DNA from 3 places in the Streptomyces sp. NPDC085460 genome. Region 3 is predicted to be linked to each of the others. Evidence: riboswitches for the same ligand, from Rfam matches in the RefSeq annotation. Region 3 holds a riboswitch; each other region holds the start of a gene.

Region 1 (5,671 bases), on a different contig from region 3:
ACCGGGCTGAGGGGCCCGGTGGCCTGTGGAGGAGAGGGTGCGGCGGAGCTGTCTCCGCCGCACCCTTTCGCGCTGCGGGGGAGCCGGCGCCGACCGGCTCCCCGAGCCGCCGGTGGCGGCCGGGAGCCGGGGCGCCCGTGCGGCCTCAGCCGTTGTCGGCCGGCAGGTCCTCGCGTACGGCGCGGGCGGCCGCGACGAGGTTCTCCAGGGAGGCGCGGGTCTCGGTCCAGCCGCGGGTCTTCAGGCCGCAGTCCGGGTTGACCCAGAGCCGCTCCGCGGGGATGGCCCGCAGCCCGGTGCGCAGCAGCCCCGCGACCTCCTCCGCGTCCGGGACGCGCGGGGAGTGGATGTCCCAGACGCCGGGCCCGGCCTCGCGGGGGTAGCCGTGGGCGGCGAGTTCACGGGCGACCTGCATGTGCGACCGGGTGGCCTCCAGGCTGATGACGTCGGCGTCGAGGTCGTCGATGGCCTGGACGATGTCGCCGAACTCGGCGTAGCACATGTGGGTGTGGATCTGGGTGTCCGGCCGGACCCCGCCGGTGGTGAGCCGGAACGACTCGGTCGCCCAGGCGAGGTACCCGGGGTGGTCGGCGGCCCGCAGGGGAAGCGTCTCGCGCAGGGCGGGCTCGTCGACCTGGATGACCGAAGTGCCCGCGGCCTCCAGGTCGTTCACCTCGTCGCGCAGGGCGAGGGCGACCTGGCGGGCGGTGTCGCCGAGCGGCTGGTCGTCGCGGACGAAGGACCAGGCCAGCATGGTGACCGGGCCGGTCAGCATGCCCTTGACCGGCTTGGCGGTCTGCGCCTGGGCGTAGGTGGTCCAGCGGACCGTCATCGGCTCGGGGCGCGAGATGTCGCCGGCCAGGACCGGCGGCCGGACGTAGCGGGTGCCGTACGACTGCACCCAGCCGTGCTGGGTGGCCACGTAGCCGTCCAGCTGCTCGGCGAAGTACTGCACCATGTCGTTGCGTTCGGGCTCGCCGTGGACCAGGACGTCGATCCCGGTCTTCTCCTGGAAGGAGAGGACCTCGCGGATCTCGTCCCTGACGCGCTCCTCGTACGACGCGGTGTCGATCCGGCCGGCGCGCAGGTCGGCGCGGGCGACGCGGAGCTCGTCGGTCTGGGGGAAGGAGCCGATGGTGGTGGTCGGCAGCAGCGGCAGGCCGAGATGCGCGCGCTGGGCGGCGGCGCGCTCGGCGTACGGCTGGGAGCGCCGGCCGTCCGTGTCGGTGACGGCCTCGACCCGGGCGCGTACGGCCGGGACGCGGGTGATCGGGGACTCGGCCCGGGAGGCGAGATCGGCCCGGTTGGCGGCCAGTTCGGCGGCGATGGCGTCGGTGCCCTGGGCGAGGCCGCGTGCGAGGGTGGCGATCTCCGCGGTCTTCTGCCGGGCGAAGGCGAGCCAGCGCCGGACCTGGGGGTCGATGTCGTTCTCGGCGGTCGCGTCGAGCGGGACGTGCAGGAGCGAGCAGGACGCCGCCACGTCGACGCGGTCGGCGAGACCGAGCAGGGTGGCGAGGGTGGCCAGGGACTTCTGGTAGTCGTTGATCCAGATGTTGCGGCCGTTGACGATGCCCGCGACCAGGCGCTTGCCAGGCAGTCCGCCGACCGCGGCGAGGTCGTCGAGGTTGGCGGCGGCGCGCTCGGTGAAGTCGAGGGCGAGGCCCTCCACGGGGGCTGAGGCGAGCACCTGGAGCGCGTCGCCGAGCCGGTCGAAGTAGGAGGCGACGAGCAGCTTGGGCCGGTCGGTGAGCGTGCCGAGATCGCGGTAGGCGCGGGCGGCGGCGTTCAGCTCGGCCGGAGTGCGGTCCTGGACGAGGGCGGGCTCGTCCAGCTGAACCCACTCGGCGCCCGCCGCGCGCAGGTCGGCGAGGACCTCGGCGTAGACGGGCAGCAGCCGGTCCAGGAGGGTCAGCGGGTCGAAGCCGGCGGCGACGCCGGGCGCGGGCTTGGCCAGCAGGAGGTAGGTGACCGGGCCGACGAGCACCGGGCGCGCCGCGTGCCCCAGGGCCAGGGCCTCCTTCAGCTCGGCGACCTGCCGGGAGGAGTCGGCGGTGAAGACGGTGTCGGGGCCGAGTTCGGGGACGAGGTAGTGGTAGTTGGTGTCGAACCACTTCGTCATCTCCAGGGGCGCCACGTCCTGCGTGCCCCGGGCCATGGCGAAGTAGCCGTCCAGGGCGTCGGCGGCCACGGCCTCCCGGTGCCGGGCGGGGATGGCGCCGACCATGACGCTGGTGTCCAGGACGTGGTCGTAGGACGAGAAGTCGCCGGTGGGCACCTCGGTGATGCCGGCGTCGGCCAGCTGCCGCCAGTTCGACCTGCGCAGCTCGGCGGCGGTGGCCCGGAGGGCGTCGGCGGTGACGCGGCCCTTCCAGTACCCCTCGATCGCCCTCTTCAGCTCACGGTTCGGACCCTGGCGGGGGTAGCCGTACACGGTGGCTCGAACTGCCGCGGTCGCGGGCTTCGCTGTCACGGAACTCTCCTTCGCGAGTTTGTGTCCGGAACATCCCGGCGGGGGACGCGGACGCGAAGGAATACGACGGAACGCGCGGCTCACGCCGCGGTGGAACACCGCACGTGCCGCTCGCCGTGTACGCCGACCCGCCCACGAGGTCACCGGAATGGCCGTGCGCGGAGTACGTCCGCGTACGGGCAACGGGCAGGTCTTCGGACTCGCGGGCACACCGGCCTCTGACGAGGCAGGCACCTACTGGCCGTCGCTTCCCAGGACCGTTCTCCGGTCCCAGTGCGTATGACGGCGGTCGTTCCCGCTCACCGCTGCGGGGCAGTCCCGGATTCCCACCGGGTTCCCTCTTACGACGTTCCCGCCTGGATGACGGGACGAACCAGCTGCGGACGCCACCCTAGCCGCGCACGAGCCCAGCGGTGACGAGATCCCACCATGCGGACGTCACCATGAGAACCGTCCCGGACCCGCACCACGTGGAGAGGGACCTCGCGGCACAGGCGCTGGTGATCCGGCTGGGTTCCGGCCGGCGGTTCACCGCCTACGCCGACGTCGAGCTGATCGACGCGCTCACGAAGGACCGGCCCGGCGCGCGTCGGTTCGTCGTCAACACCCTCGGGCCGCCGGCCGAAGTCGGCACAGCCCTGCGGCAGGCACGGCATCTCCGTACCGCAGTCGGAAAGGGAATCGTCAGCTCAGCAGCGCTCGGAGCCTGCGCCGGTCGGGCTTTCCCACGGACGTGTGGGGGATGTCGGCCAGCAGGTGGACCACGGTCGGTGCGTACTGGTCGCCTTTGCGGGCGGTGACGAAGGCATGGATCTCGTCGTGGGTGATGTCGTGGTCCCGGGCGGGCACCACGGCGGCGTGCACGTGCTCGGTCGCATCCTGGTCGGGCACGCTGAAGACGGCGCACTGGGCGACGGCCGGATGGGTCAGGAGCACCGCTTCGACCTCGCTCGGGTAGATGCCCCCGCCCGCCACCTTGATCATGTCGTTGCACCGGTCGACGAGGAAGAGATAACCGCTCTCGTCGAGGTATCCGACGTCGCCGGTCCGCACCCAGCCGTCCCGCATGACCTCCGCCGTGAGCTCCGGCTGCTTCCAGTAGCCGGACATCATCCCCGGGGAGCGGGCGACGATCTCCCCCTGCGTCCCCGCGGGTACGGGTTCACCGCGCTCGTCGCGGATGGTGAGCTCGACGCCGGCCATGGGTCGACCGACGGTGATCTGACCGTGGCGCCCGACCACCCTGTGTTCCTCAGGGCTCACCTCGGTGAGTCCGAGGGTTTCGCTCTGCCCGTACCAGCTGTGGAGCACGGGCCCGAAGACCTCCTCCGCCTGTCGCAGTCTCGCCGGTGCGGCCGGACTGCCCCCGTAGGTGATCCGTTCGACGCAGGACACGTCGGTCGTAGGGAGGGCGGGATGGTCGAGCAACCGGTTCAGGAGGGGTGGCAGGAGCCACGTGTGGGTGATGCGCTCGCGCTCGATCGCGGAGAGGACGGCGCCGGGTTCGAACGCGTGCTGCATCACCACCGCTCCGCCCTGAAGCAGCGTCAGGTCGGCGCAGAGCCCGGCGACATGGGAGAGGGGGGTGCAGGCGAGGAAGCGGGGTGGGTCGCCCGCGTCGACCCGGAGGTTCGTCAGACAGCTGCGGTACTGGCCGTGCGTCACCTGGATGGCCTTCGGAACGCCCGTGGTACCGCTGGTGTGGCGGATGCACCAGTCGTCCTCGGGGCCGGCCCCCATGAAGAGGGGCACTGGAGCCAGACGGCTGCTTTCGGCGATGATGTCGGCGAGGTCCCGGCCGCGTGGCCCCGGACCGAGCGTCGCCACGGCCGATGCGGGCACGAGGGACAGGAGCCGCTCCATGTCCGCGTGACGGACTGAGTCCACGAGCAGGAGTCGGGGTTCGACACTGTGGACGATGTGCGCGAGGGAGTCGGGCGGCAGCATGTCGTAGAGGTAGACCAGACGGGCGCCGGCCAGGGTGGCGGCGTGGCGTGCGGCCAGCGCTTCCGCGCTGTTGCCGGTGAGGAGCGCGACGGTCGAGCCCGGACCGATACCGCGTACGGCCAGGGAACGGGCCAGTCGGATGGTCGTCTCCCGGAGTTCGGCCGCGGAGACGGGCATGCGGTCCGCGGTGATCACCACGGGGCGATCGGGATGCTCGCCCAGCACGTCGAGGAGCGTCTCGGCGTAGCTGACGAAGCGGGTGCCGTCGGGCGATGCCGTGTCCCAGGTCGCGGACATGTCCTGCTCCCGTGTGTCGGTGAAGCGGTCGTGGCTCCGGCGGGGGCCGGAGGCCGCACGCTGGCAACGAATCGGGACGGTGTCCGTGGCGGTTCGTGCCGCTGCCACATGCGCCCAGGCCGTGACCCGATCGTGTGGTGGTGGGCAGCGGACAAGATCCATCAAGTGGGTGACTCGTTGATCGCGGTAAGCGTTTCCCGTCTTTGGAGCCTTCTCGTATGCCTGTTGACCAGGTGCATCGTTTCGCCTTCTCCGGCTTCGGCTACCAGTGCCGAGTGGTGGAGAACCCGGCGCCCCGCACGGAACCGATCGTCGTGATCGGCGGCGCCTTCCAGAACATGTACTCCTACCGCCGCCTCGAACGGCCTTGGGCCGAAGCGGCCACCCTGGTCAGCGTCGACCTCCCGGGTTCGGGCGGGGCCGACGCGCTGCCGGCCTCCTACGGATTCGACTTCCTCACCGATGTCCTGACGGACCTGTTGGAACGCCTCGGCCTCGGCAGGGTGAACCTGTACGCGGTCTCCTACGGTGTGCCCGTCGTCTACCGACTGGCCCAGGAGCACCCGCGGCACGTCGCCCGTCTCGTCCTCACGGGAGCCGCTCCGATCTATCCTCCCGAGGGGCTCGCGAGCCTCGAAGCGATGGTCGAAGCGCTTGCGTCCGGCGACGCCGACGGCTACGCCCGCCGCAGTGTCGACGCGCTCATGGCCCCCGCCGACCGGCCGGTACGCAACCGGGCCGCCGTCACCCGGCTCCTCGCCCGAGACATGGCAGCCGTCCAGGGGAACGGATTCCAACGGCATGACGCGTCGACCCGCCGGGTCATCGACTGGCAGGGCCTGCCCGCCGGCGGCCTCACCGGCATTCCCACCCTGTGCTTCACCGGCGAACACGACACGCTCACCCGTCCCGACCTCGGCCGTGACGTCGCGGCCGGCATCGAGGACAGCGTCTTCA
Region 2 (5,671 bases), on a different contig from region 3:
GATCGCGTACAAGCTGTGGCAGCGTGACCAGCGCGCCCGCAAGGGAGGTGACGCGCGATGAAGGACGGCGTCAACGGCGTGGCACTCGCCGTCTTCATCTTCTTCTTCCTGGCCGTCACGGTCATGGGCTTCCTCGCCTCCAAGTGGCGCAGGGCGGAGAACGAGAACAGCCTCGACGAATGGGGCCTGGGCGGCCGGTCGTTCGGCACCTGGGTCACCTGGTTCCTGCTCGGCGGCGACCTCTACACCGCGTACACCTTCGTCGCCGTCCCGGCGGCCATCTACGCGGCGGGCGCGGCCGGCTTCTTCGCCGTGCCGTACACGATCCTGGTCTACCCGCTGATCTTCACCTTCCTGCCCCGGCTCTGGTCCGTCTCGCACAAGCACGGATACGTGACCACCTCGGACTTCGTCCGCGGCCGCTTCGGCTCCAAGGGCCTGTCCCTGGCCGTCGCCGTCACCGGCATCCTCGCCACCATGCCGTACATCGCGCTCCAGCTCGTCGGCATCCAGGCCGTCCTCGACGTGATGGGCGTCGGCGGCGGCGAGGACACCCACTGGTTCATCAAGGACCTGCCGATCCTCATCGCCTTCGGCGTGCTCGCGGCGTACACGTACTCCTCGGGCCTGCGCGCCCCGGCGCTCATCGCCTTCGTCAAGGACACCCTGATCTACATCGTCATCGCGGTGGCGATCATCTACATCCCGATCAAGCTCGGCGGCTTCGACGAGATCTTCGCCAAGGCCGGCGAGGCGTACGCGACGATCAACCCGGCGACCGAGAAGCCGCGCGGCTCGCTGGTGCCCGGCGAGGCGAGCCAGTGGACGTACGCGACGCTCGCGCTCGGCTCGGCGCTCGCCCTCTTCATGTACCCGCACTCGATCACGGCGACCCTCTCCTCCAAGAGCCGTGAGGTCATCCGCCGCAACACCACGATCCTCCCGCTGTACTCGCTGATGCTGGGCCTGCTCGCGCTGCTCGGCTTCATGGCGATCGCCGCCGGGGTGAAGGTGTCCAACGGACAGCTCGCCATCCCGCAGCTCTTCGAGGACATGTTCCCCGACTGGTTCGCGGGCGTCGCCTTCGCCGCGATCGGCATCGGCGCGCTCGTCCCCGCCGCGATCATGTCGATCGCCGCGGCCAACCTCTTCACCCGCAACATCTACAAGGACTTCATCAAGAAGGACGCCACCCCGGCACAGGAGACCAAGGTCTCCAAGCTGGTCTCGCTCCTGGTCAAGGTCGGCGCGCTCGCCTTCGTCCTCACCATGGACAAGACCGTCGCGATCAACTTCCAGCTGCTCGGCGGCATCTGGATCCTCCAGACCTTCCCGGCCCTGGTCGGCGGCCTCTTCACCCGCTGGTTCCACCGCTGGGCCCTGATCGCCGGCTGGGCGGTCGGCATGATCTACGGCACCGCCGCCGCGTACGGCGTCGCCAGCCCGACCCAGAAGCACTTCGGCGGTTCCTCGGCGGAGATCCCGGGCATCGGCGAGATCGGCTACATCGGCCTCACCGCCTTCGTCCTCAACCTCGTCGTCACCGTGGTCCTCACCTTCGTCCTGCGGGCCGCCAAGGCGCCCGAGGGCGTCGACGAGACCTCCCCGTCGGACTACACGGCCGACGCCGGCGACGCCGGGGTCAGCACGGAGCTCCCGAAGGTCGGCGCCTCCACCCACTGAGCCGCCCACACGCACACCGAGAGGGGCCCGGGGAGAAACCCGGGCCCCTCTCGCGTGGCCGCGCGGCAGACTGAGGCCCATGGACTTCACGATCAGGGCGGTACGGCCCGAGGAGTACGAGGAACTCGGTGACCTCACCGGACTCACCTATCTGAACGACGGGCTGCTGCTGTACGGCGAGGACGACTTCTACCTGAACGTGCTCCGCGACACGGCCCGGCGGGCGCGCGAGAGCGAGGTACTGGTCGCCGCCGACGCCGAGGACGGGATCATCGGCGGGGTGACCTTCGCCCCCGGCGGCACCGCCTGGGCGGACATCGCCGTCCCCGGAGAGGCCGAGTTCCGGATGCTCGTCGTCGCGCCGGCGGCCCGCGGCAGAGGCGTCGGGGAGGCGCTCGTCCGCGCCTGCCTGGACCGGGCACGGGCCCTGCCCGGCTGCGCCAGGCTCGTCCTCTCCACCGACGCCAAGATGGTCTCCGCCCACCGGATATACGAGCGGATGGGCTTCGTCCGCACGCCGGAACGGGACTGGCAGCCCATCCCCGAACACTCTCTGCGAACCTACGCCCTGGAGCTGTAGTCCACGGACCGACACAACATGTGGGGGGTTCCGAGATCGGCGCCCCCCACATGTATGCTCGTCCTCGCTGTCGTCGCAGGGGAATCCGGTGCGAATCCGGAACTGTCCCGCAACGGTGTACTTCGTGTGCCCTTGTCCACGGAGCGAGTCCGAACACCTGCCGGCAGTGCACCTGGTACGACCGTTCCGGGTGCCGATGACGTCCGGGCCTCGCGGAATGGGCCGGTGGACACGGGCGCGTACGGGTGCCCGTCCGCCCCTCCCCCGCCGTGGCCCCGGGCCGAGCGAGGGAGAGCCCCCACGTGACCATCGCGCCTGCGGGTCCGTCAGCCACCGAGGCCGCCGCGATCGAGAGTGACGGCCCCGGGACCGTGCTGCTGCGGACCCTGACCGACCTCACCGCCGACCTCACCGACACCGACCCCGGCCGGGTCGCCGCCGCCGCGCTGCGCGGCCGGCACGCCGGTTCGGACGAGGCGGAGCTGCGCGAACTGGCCACCGAGGCCGCCGCCGGACTCATCTCCGAGGACCCCGCCTACTCCCGGCTCGCCGCCCGGCTGCTCACCCTCACCATCGCCGAGGAGGCGGCCACGCAGGGCGCCGTCTGCTTCTCCGCCTCCGTCGCCACCGGTCACCGCGAGGGCCTGATCGCCGACCGCACCGCCGCCTTCGTCGCGCTGCACGCGGACCGCATGGACGCGCTGATCGACCTCGCCGGCGACGACCGCTTCGGCTACTTCGGCCTGCGGACGCTCTACTCCCGCTACCTGCTGCGCCACCCGATCACCCGCAAGGTGATCGAGACCCCGCAGCACTTCATGCTCCGGGTCGCGGCCGGCCTCGCCGAGGACGACTCGCTCCGCGCGCTGGACGAGGTGGCGGCGCTGTACCGGCTGATGAGCCGGCTCGACTACCTGCCCTCCTCCCCCACGCTCTTCAACTCCGGCACCCGCCACCCCCAGATGTCCTCCTGCTACCTCCTGGACTCCCCGCAGGACGAGCTGGACTCGATCTACGACCGCTACCACCAGGTCGCGCGCCTGTCGAAGCACGCCGGCGGCATCGGCCTGTCCTACTCCCGGATCCGCTCGCGCGGCTCCCTGATCCGGGGCACCAACGGGCACTCCAACGGCATCGTGCCGTTCCTGAAGACGCTCGACGCCTCCGTGGCGGCGGTCAACCAGGGCGGCCGCCGCAAGGGCGCCGCCGCGGTCTACCTGGAGACCTGGCACGCGGACATCGAGGAGTTCCTGGAGCTCCGCGACAACACCGGCGAGGACGCCCGCCGCACCCACAACCTGAACCTCGCCCACTGGATCCCGGACGAGTTCATGCGCCGGGTGAACGCGGACGCCGAGTGGTCGCTCTTCTCCCCCGCCGACGTGCCCGAGCTCGTCGACCTGTGGGGCGAGGAGTTCGACGCCGCCTACCGCGCCGCCGAGGCGAAGGGCCTGGCCCGCCGGACCATGCCGGCCCGCGACCTGTACGGCCGGATGATGCGGACCCTGGCCCAGACCGGCAACGGCTGGATGACCTTCAAGGACGCCTCGAACCGTACGGCCAACCAGACCGCCGAGCCCGGCACGGTCGTCCACTCCTCCAACCTCTGCACCGAGATCATCGAGGTCACGAACGACGGCGAGACGGCCGTCTGCAACCTCGGCTCGGTCAACCTCGGCGCCTTCGTGTCCGGCGGCACCATCGACTGGGAGCGGCTCGACGAGACCGTCCGCACCGCGGTCACCTTCCTCGACCGGGTCGTCGACATCAACTTCTACCCGACCGAGCAGGCCGGGAACTCCAACGCCCGCTGGCGCCCGGTCGGCCTGGGCGCGATGGGCCTCCAGGACGTCTTCTTCAAGCTGCGGCTGCCCTTCGACTCCCCCGAGGCCCGCGCCCTGTCCACCCGGATCGCCGAGCGGATCATGCTCGCCGCGTACGAGGCGTCCGCCGACCTCGCCGAGCGCAACGGCCCCCTGCCGGCCTGGGAGAAGACCCGTACCGCCCAGGGCGTGCTCCACCCCGACCACTACGGCGTCGAGCTCACCTGGCCCGAGCGCTGGGCCGCGCTGCGCGAGCGGATCGCGACGACCGGCATGCGCAACAGCCTGCTGCTCGCCATCGCCCCGACGGCGACGATCGCCTCCATCGCCGGCGTCTACGAGTGCATCGAGCCGCAGGTCTCCAACCTGTTCAAGCGCGAGACGCTCTCCGGCGAGTTCCTCCAGGTCAACTCGTACCTCGTCGACGAGCTGAAGGCGCTCGGCGTGTGGGACGCGCAGACCCGCGAGGCGCTGCGCGAGGCCAACGGCTCGGTCGCCGGCTTCACCTGGATCCCGGCCGAAGTCCGCGACCTGTACCGCACGGCCTGGGAGATCCCGCAGCGCGGCCTCATCGACATGGCGGCGGACCGGACCCCGTTCCTGGACCAGTCGCAGTCGCTGAACCTCTTCATGGAGACGCCGACCATCGGCAAGCTGTCGTCGATGTACGCGTACGCCTGGAAGCGGGGCCTGAAGACGACGTACTACCTGCGCTCCCGCCCGGCGACCCGGATCGCCCGCGCCGCCCAGGCGTCCGCGACCGCCGCCGCCCCCATCCCCGTCCAGCAGGTCGCCGACCCCGACGCGGTCGCCTGCTCCCTTGAGAACCCCGAGTCCTGCGAGGCCTGCCAGTAATGACCACCGAGAACAAGAACCTCCTGGACCCGGGCTTCGAGCTGACCCTCCGCCCGATGCGCTACCCCGACTTCTACGAGCGCTACCGGGACGCCATCAAGAACACCTGGACCGTCGAGGAGGTCGACCTCCACTCGGACGTCGCCGACCTCGCCAAGCTCACCCCGGGCGAGCAGCACATGATCGGCCGCCTCGTCGCGTTCTTCGCGACGGGCGACTCGATCGTGGCGAACAACCTGGTCCTGACGCTGTACAAGCACATCAACTCCCCCGAGGCGCGGCTCTACCTCTCGCGCCAGCTCTTCGAGGAGGCCGTGCACGTCCAGTTCTACCTGACCCTCCTGGACACCTACCTGCCCGACCCGGACGACCGCGCGGCGGCCTTCGACGCCGTCGAGAACATCCCCTCCATCCGCGAGAAGGCGCAGTTCTGCTTCAAGTGGATGGACTCGGTCGAGAAGATCGACCAGCTGGAGACGGCCGCCGACCGCCGCCGCTTCCTGCTCAACCTGATCTGCTTCGCCGCCTGCATCGAGGGCCTGTTCTTCTACGGCGCCTTCGCGTACGTCTACTGGTTCCGCTCCCGCGGCCTGCTGCACGGCCTGGCGACCGGCACCAACTGGGTGTTCCGCGACGAGACCATGCACATGAACTTCGCCTTCGAGGTCGTGGACACGGTCCGCAAGGAGGAGCCGGAGCTCTTCGACGACGCCCTCCAGCAGCAGGTCAC
Region 3 (5,671 bases):
GGTCGGCCGCGGCGACGTAGTTCAGGGCCAGGACCTCGCTGTCGCTGTCCATGCCGATCGGTACGTGGAACGAGCCGCCCTTGTCCACGATCGGCTTCTGGTAGCCGGGGCGCGGCGCGAAGCCCTGCTCCCGTACGGGGGTGAGGTCGATCGGCTCCGGCGTGCCGAAGGTGCGTCCTCCGTCGCGAGAGGTGAGGAGCGCGGGCACGAGCCGGTCTTCTCTGAGGAGGTCCACCCGGGCGACGACCTCGTCGTCCATGATGCCGAAGGACACGCCCCCGACCGTGGGCTCCTCCACGACGACCTGCTCCGGCCCCGGCTCGGAACCCTCGAACCGCCGGAGGAAGATCCGTCCCGTGTCGCGGCACTTGTAGCCGAGGACGCCGAAGGGCGGCTCCTCGGACTGGACGAGCCCGATCGGCACCTGGCTGTAGGCGAAGAACGGGAAGTCGACGTTCCGCGCCTCGGTCTCGACGCGGCGCCCGTCGTGCCAGAGTTCGCCCTTGCCCTCGGGCCGGGACACCCAGGTCGCGCAGACCCGCCCGGTGTGCTTGTTCAGGCTGATGTGGTAGCGCCAGATCGGCCCCTCGGCGAGGGTGTGACGTCCCCGCTGGACTTCCGAGGCGGCGGGCTGCAGGTACTCGCTGAGGAGCAGGCGCTGCCCCTCCACCGTCGCGGCCCAGGTGAGGCGCCGCATGTCGTCACGCAGGACGAGCACCTGCGGGCCCTTGAAGTAGCGCGTGCTGTCCGTCGAGCGGGCGATCCGCCGTCCCCCGTGCACGTTGCCCTCGGGCAGCCAGTGGCGGGGGACGATCTCTCGCGGAAGGGGCTCGCCGTCGAAGAAGCGGTCGTCGAGGGCCTGGCTCGGCGACCTGCGCCAGTGCCCGTGTCGTTCCGTCAGCTCGTCCTGCTCCGCCCGGCTCACAAAGCGCATCGATTCCTCCACCAGCTCAGGCGGCCGAGGACCGTTTCCCCGGCCGGGCATCCTCGCGGCGAGCAGCCGGGATCATCGCTCGACCGCCCGCGCCGTAGGTCCGGCCAGTATTGGCGCCCGCCCTGGGATGCGGTGCTCAGCGTGACGACGGCATGGCGCGGAGTACCTCTCCTGGGCTGAAGGGGCGGCCGGGCGCGTCTCCCCGTGAGGCCCTCCGCCGGCTCAGTCCACGTCCCAGGTGACCGGCAGGCGGTGGACGCCGTAGATGCTCATGTCCGTGCGCAGCGGCACCTCCTCGGGCGGTACGCCGAGGCGCAGGGTGGGGAACCGGTCGAGCAGCGCGGGGAGGGCGACGGTCAGTTCGACGCGGGCCAGTTGCTGGCCGAGGCACTGGTGGATGCCGTGGCCGAAGCCGAGGTGTCCGGTGGCCTTGCGGCGCAGGTCGAGGACGTCGGGGTCGGGGAAGCGCTCCGGGTCGCGGTTGGCCGCTTCGAGCGAGAGGGTGACGGACTCGCCCGCCCTGATCGTCCGCCCGGCCACGTCGGCGTCCTCCAGCGCGGTCTTCACGGTGGTGTGGGCGACGGTGAGGTACCGCATCAGCTCCTCCACGGCCTGCGGGGCGAGGTCCGGGTCGGCGCGCAGGGCCTCGGTCTGGTCGGGGTTGCGGAGCAGGGCGAACGTTCCGTGGGCGATCATGTTCGCGGTCGTGTCGAGCCCCGCGGCGAGCAGGAAGCCGCCGATGCCGACGAGTTCCTCCTCGGTCAGGTCGGAGTCCTGGGCGAGGTCGCCGAGCAGGTCGTCGGAGCGTACGGCGCGTTTGGCGGCCACCAGCCCGGCCATGTACTCCTGGAGCCCGGCCATCGCCCCGTACCGCTCCTCGGGCGTCACGTCCTGGGACATCAGGGTGTGGGCGTGGTGCTGGAAGCGCCCGCGGTCGGCGTAGGGCACGCCGAGCAGCTCGCAGATCATCAGCGCGGGGACGGGCCGCGCGAACGCCTCGACGAGGTCGGTCCCGGGCCCGCTCCGCTCCAGCGCGTCCAGGTGCTCGGCGGTGATCTCCCGCATCCGCTCGGTGAGTTCGCGCATGCGGCGCACGGTGAACTTCCCCGCGAGGATCCGCCGGAAGCGGGTGTGCTCGGGCGCGTCCATCCCGGTCATGTCGCCGACGGGCGCGGGCGGGAGCGGGCCCTCGGGTGCGCCGGGGAAGGGGTAGTGGATCAGCTCGAACCGGGAGCTGAACCGGGGGTCGCCCATGAGGGCGCGGACCGTCGAGTAGCCGGTGGCGAGCCACCCCACGTGCCCGTCGGGGTACGTCATCCGGGCCAGGGGCGCCGCGTCGCGCAGCTCCGCCAGACCGGCGGGCGGGTCGAAGGGGCAGCCCGCGGCGCGCTCGGTCGGCAGCGTGACGGGCTCGGTCGGGAGCGTGTCGGGCTCGGTCGAGGTGCGGGGGGTCGTCGGTTCGTGCTGCATGGGTCCTCCGGTCGAGAGAGCGAGTGCGGTGAACGCGTGTGCGGGCCGGCCGGGTCGGCCGGTGGTGCGGGCAGGGGCTGCCCGGCCCGGGGGTCAGGCGGCGCGGCGGAGTGCCGCGCGGTCGACCGGGGCCGAGGCGGTCGCCGTGACGGCGCGCAAGGGGCGGCGAAGGGGAGTGGGGGCGGGGGTCGCGGCTCGCGAGCGGTGGCGCGCGAAGACGAGCAGGCGCAGTACGGCGAAGCGTCCGACGCCGGCCAGTGCGGAGGCGGCCAGGTAGACGGTCTGCCGGAGCATCGCGTCGGGCGCCGCCGCCAGGTGCTCCAGGACGAACATCGCCAGACAGGTCACGACATACGCCGCCGCGGCCGAACCGGCGGACTGCGCGTGCTGGCGCCGTGTCGCGCGTCCGCCCGTGCCGAAGGTGAAGCGCGCGTGCAGTTCGGTGGAGAGGACCGTGGAGACCACGGTGACCAGGGCGTTGGCCAGCACCCAGGGGATCCAGGCGCCCAGCGCCGTCACGGCGAACCCGGCGGCCACCCCCACTCCGCCGCCGCAGAGCACGAAACGGGTGAAGGCGGTGGCGGTGCCGGGTGCCGCCTGCCGTCGGCTCCGCGCTGTCGGCATGGCCCGACCCCCCTCTCCATGGCGAGCGTCGCGAGGTGCGCATCCCTCGACTCGGACCACCGAGGAATGTGCCGCCAGTGGTGCCATGATGGCACATAGATGGCGCCAGTGTCTTCATGATTTGGCATCACGTGGCGCGTCAGGCCGAAATCGGCCCCTTGGGGTGGGGTCGAACCCGCGTGGAGCTGGGGTTTTCGTGTGGCATCGCAGTGGTGCCACTTTTGCGCCACGGCGCACGGGACGCGGGTCGACGCCTTTCCGCTCGCACGCGCGGCGGCCGCCCGGGCGGGAGGGTGAGGCGTGGGCGGCGTGGGTAGCACTGGGGGCGGGGCAGGCTCTGTCCGGGTGGGCCCGATCCGGCGTACGCGCGTTCGGTTAGGGTGACCTTGCCGGGTGGCTTCCGCTCGGTGGTGGAGGCGGGTTCGCGTGCCGGTACGGTGGGGCTCGGGGCACGCGACGGGCAGAGGCGGAGCGCAGGTGACAGGCGGAGACCGGGCTGGTGCCCTTCGTGGGGCCACGGTGGCGGGACGCGCGCGGCTACTGACCGGGACGAGGCGTCGTGGGTAAGATCGCGATGACGGCCGCGACTCTCTACGTGATCGTCCTGCTCAGGGCCGGAGGGACCTTCGCCGTCGGCTGGCTCGCCGGCGCCGGCGCCCGCCGCAGCAGGTTCGCCGAGCGGATCTCCTCCGCCAAGTTCCAGCGCGTCGAGACCGCGATCCAGCGGTGGGGCGCCCCCGTCGTGGCCGTCTCCTTCCTGACCGTCGGCTTCCAGACCGCCGCCAACTTCCTCGCCGGCACCATGCGCATGCCGCTGCCGCGCTACCTTCCCGCGCTGTTCGTGGGCGGAGCGGCCTGGGCCCTGATCTACGCCACCGTCGGGATCGGCGCGCTCGCCGCTCTGGGCGCGCTGTTCGCCCGGCACACGGCGCTGGGCGTGGCCGGGGTGGCCGTCCTCCTCCTCGGGGCGTGCGGGCTCGTGGCGTACCGCAGGCGACGCGCGGCGACGACCGCGCCGGACGCGGACGAACCCGGCCTGTCCTGACGACCGGTCCTGACAGCCTGTCCTGACGACCGGGCGCGTCCAGCGCGGTCCCCGCCGGGATCAGGAGACGCCGGCGTTCACCACGTGCAGGGCGGGAACCGGGCGGGGGGAACCCTCGGCGTCGATGGCGACGAAGGTGAGGAAGGCGGTCGCGACCTCCGTGGCCGGGCCGGAACTGTTCCAGCGCTCGGCGGTCACGCGGACGCCGACGGTCATCGAGGTCCGCCCGGCCCGTTCCAGACCCGCCTCCACGCTGAGCAGGTCCCCGGCCCGGACCGGGGCGAGGAAGGTCATCCGGTCGACCGACACGGTCACCGCCGGTCCGTCGGCGTGACGCCCGGCGGCGGCCGCGGCGGCGTCGTCGATCAGCTTCATCATGACGCCACCGTGGATGGTGCCGTACAGGTTGGTGTCGTGCTCGCTCATGATGTGGGCGAGCACCACCCGGGAGTCGTCCGGGGTCTTGGCGGGTCGGGGGGATGCGGAGACGGCACGATCGGCCACGTCAACTCTCCTTCGCGAGTCGCGGCGGTGCGGCACCGCGCGCACGGGTCGCCGGCGCGCGGACAGTGGGCAGGTCTTCGGACTCGCGGGCACGCCCTCCGGATCTCCACCCGGCGGACCCCTACTGGCCGTCGCTTCCCAGGTCCTCCCCGGACCCAGTGCGTATGACGGCGGTCGTTCCCGCTCACCGCTGCGGGGCAGTCCCGGATTCCCACCGGGTTCCCTCTTGCGACGCCGTCCGTCACGGGATCCCCATGCCGTTCGGGCCAGGGGGAGGACGGGGGCGAACCAGCTGCACCCGCCAGCGTACGCGCCGCCGCCGCCCGCGCGGACCCTCCCCCTGTCCCGCCCCGGCTACTCCGTGCGCAGCGCCGTGGCCGTACGGGTCCGGGCGGCCCGGGCGGCGGGGAGGAGGGCCCCCAGGGCGGCGATGAGCAGGCCGCCGAGGGCCAGCGGGAGGAGCTCGCCCGCGCCGTACACGTCGATGACGGAGGCGGGCAGACGCAGCCCCACGCCGTCGGCCATCGCCGGCAGGACCCGGCCGTGCAGCGCCACCCCGAGCGGTACGCCCAGGGCACCCGCGGCCGTCCCGGTCACGGCGACCGACGTGAGGACCATCGCCACGGTCTGCCGGGGGGTCATGCCGAGCGCCTTGTGCACGCCGATCTCCCGGAAGCGCTCCCGGGTGTCGAGCAGCACGCCGTTGAGGACGCCGAGCGCGGCGACGGCGACGAGGACCAGGGTCAGGAGCGCCGCCAGCACCCGGAGCGTCACGACCATGTCGCCGCCCGAGCGGAGCCCGCCGGTCCGAGCGGTGGCCCCCAGCGGCGCCAGACGCGCGTTCAGCGCCTCGACGTAGGCCGGTACGTCGGTGCCCGGGGCGACCGCGATGTGGTGACTGGTCGGCGTCGGGTCGGGGTGCGCGGGGGCGACGCTCGCGACGTCGGTGAAGACCTGCATGCCGTCGTTGCGCGGGTCGAGGACCTCGCCGACGATCCGTACCGTGACCGGCTCGGCCATCCCGCTCAGGGTGACGGTGTCGCCGACGCGGGTGCCGGTGGCGGTCAGGAACGGGGTCGGCACGACGGCCTCGC

What was found. Region 3 has a riboswitch for cobalamin ahead of ACIGHB_RS12880 (acyl-CoA thioesterase). Riboswitches for the same ligand answer to the same signal wherever they lie in the genome.
Region 1: another riboswitch for cobalamin. It lies ahead of metE (5-methyltetrahydropteroyltriglutamate--homocysteine S-methyltransferase); the one in region 3 lies ahead of ACIGHB_RS12880 (acyl-CoA thioesterase).
Region 2: another riboswitch for cobalamin. It lies ahead of ACIGHB_RS16760 (ribonucleoside-diphosphate reductase subunit alpha); the one in region 3 lies ahead of ACIGHB_RS12880 (acyl-CoA thioesterase).

What each region holds. Positions count from the first base shown of each region.
Region 1 is NZ_JBITTO010000001.1:679,942-685,612, forward strand. Features, by position in the region: gene ACIGHB_RS02920 (3-hydroxybutyryl-CoA dehydrogenase) at 1-10, shown strand, start outside; gene metE (5-methyltetrahydropteroyltriglutamate--homocysteine S-methyltransferase) at 146-2,470, opposite strand; cobalamin riboswitch at 2,638-2,863, opposite strand; gene ACIGHB_RS02930 (AMP-binding protein) at 3,155-4,714, opposite strand; gene ACIGHB_RS02935 (alpha/beta fold hydrolase) at 4,933-5,671, shown strand, end outside.
Region 2 is NZ_JBITTO010000006.1:77,108-82,778, reverse strand. Features, by position in the region: gene ACIGHB_RS16775 (DUF3311 domain-containing protein) at 1-61, shown strand, start outside; gene mctP (monocarboxylate uptake permease MctP) at 58-1,683, shown strand; gene ACIGHB_RS16765 (GNAT family N-acetyltransferase) at 1,763-2,263, shown strand; cobalamin riboswitch at 2,305-2,443, shown strand; gene ACIGHB_RS16760 (ribonucleoside-diphosphate reductase subunit alpha) at 2,566-4,941, shown strand; gene ACIGHB_RS16755 (ribonucleotide-diphosphate reductase subunit beta) at 4,941-5,671, shown strand, end outside.
Region 3 is NZ_JBITTO010000004.1:398,213-403,883, reverse strand. Features, by position in the region: gene ACIGHB_RS12900 (hypothetical protein) at 1-934, opposite strand, end outside; gene ACIGHB_RS12895 (cytochrome P450) at 1,157-2,404, opposite strand; gene ACIGHB_RS12890 (GtrA family protein) at 2,498-3,028, opposite strand; gene ACIGHB_RS12885 (VTT domain-containing protein) at 3,588-4,073, shown strand; gene ACIGHB_RS12880 (acyl-CoA thioesterase) at 4,134-4,577, opposite strand; cobalamin riboswitch at 4,649-4,805, opposite strand; gene ACIGHB_RS12875 (ABC transporter permease) at 4,932-5,671, opposite strand, start outside.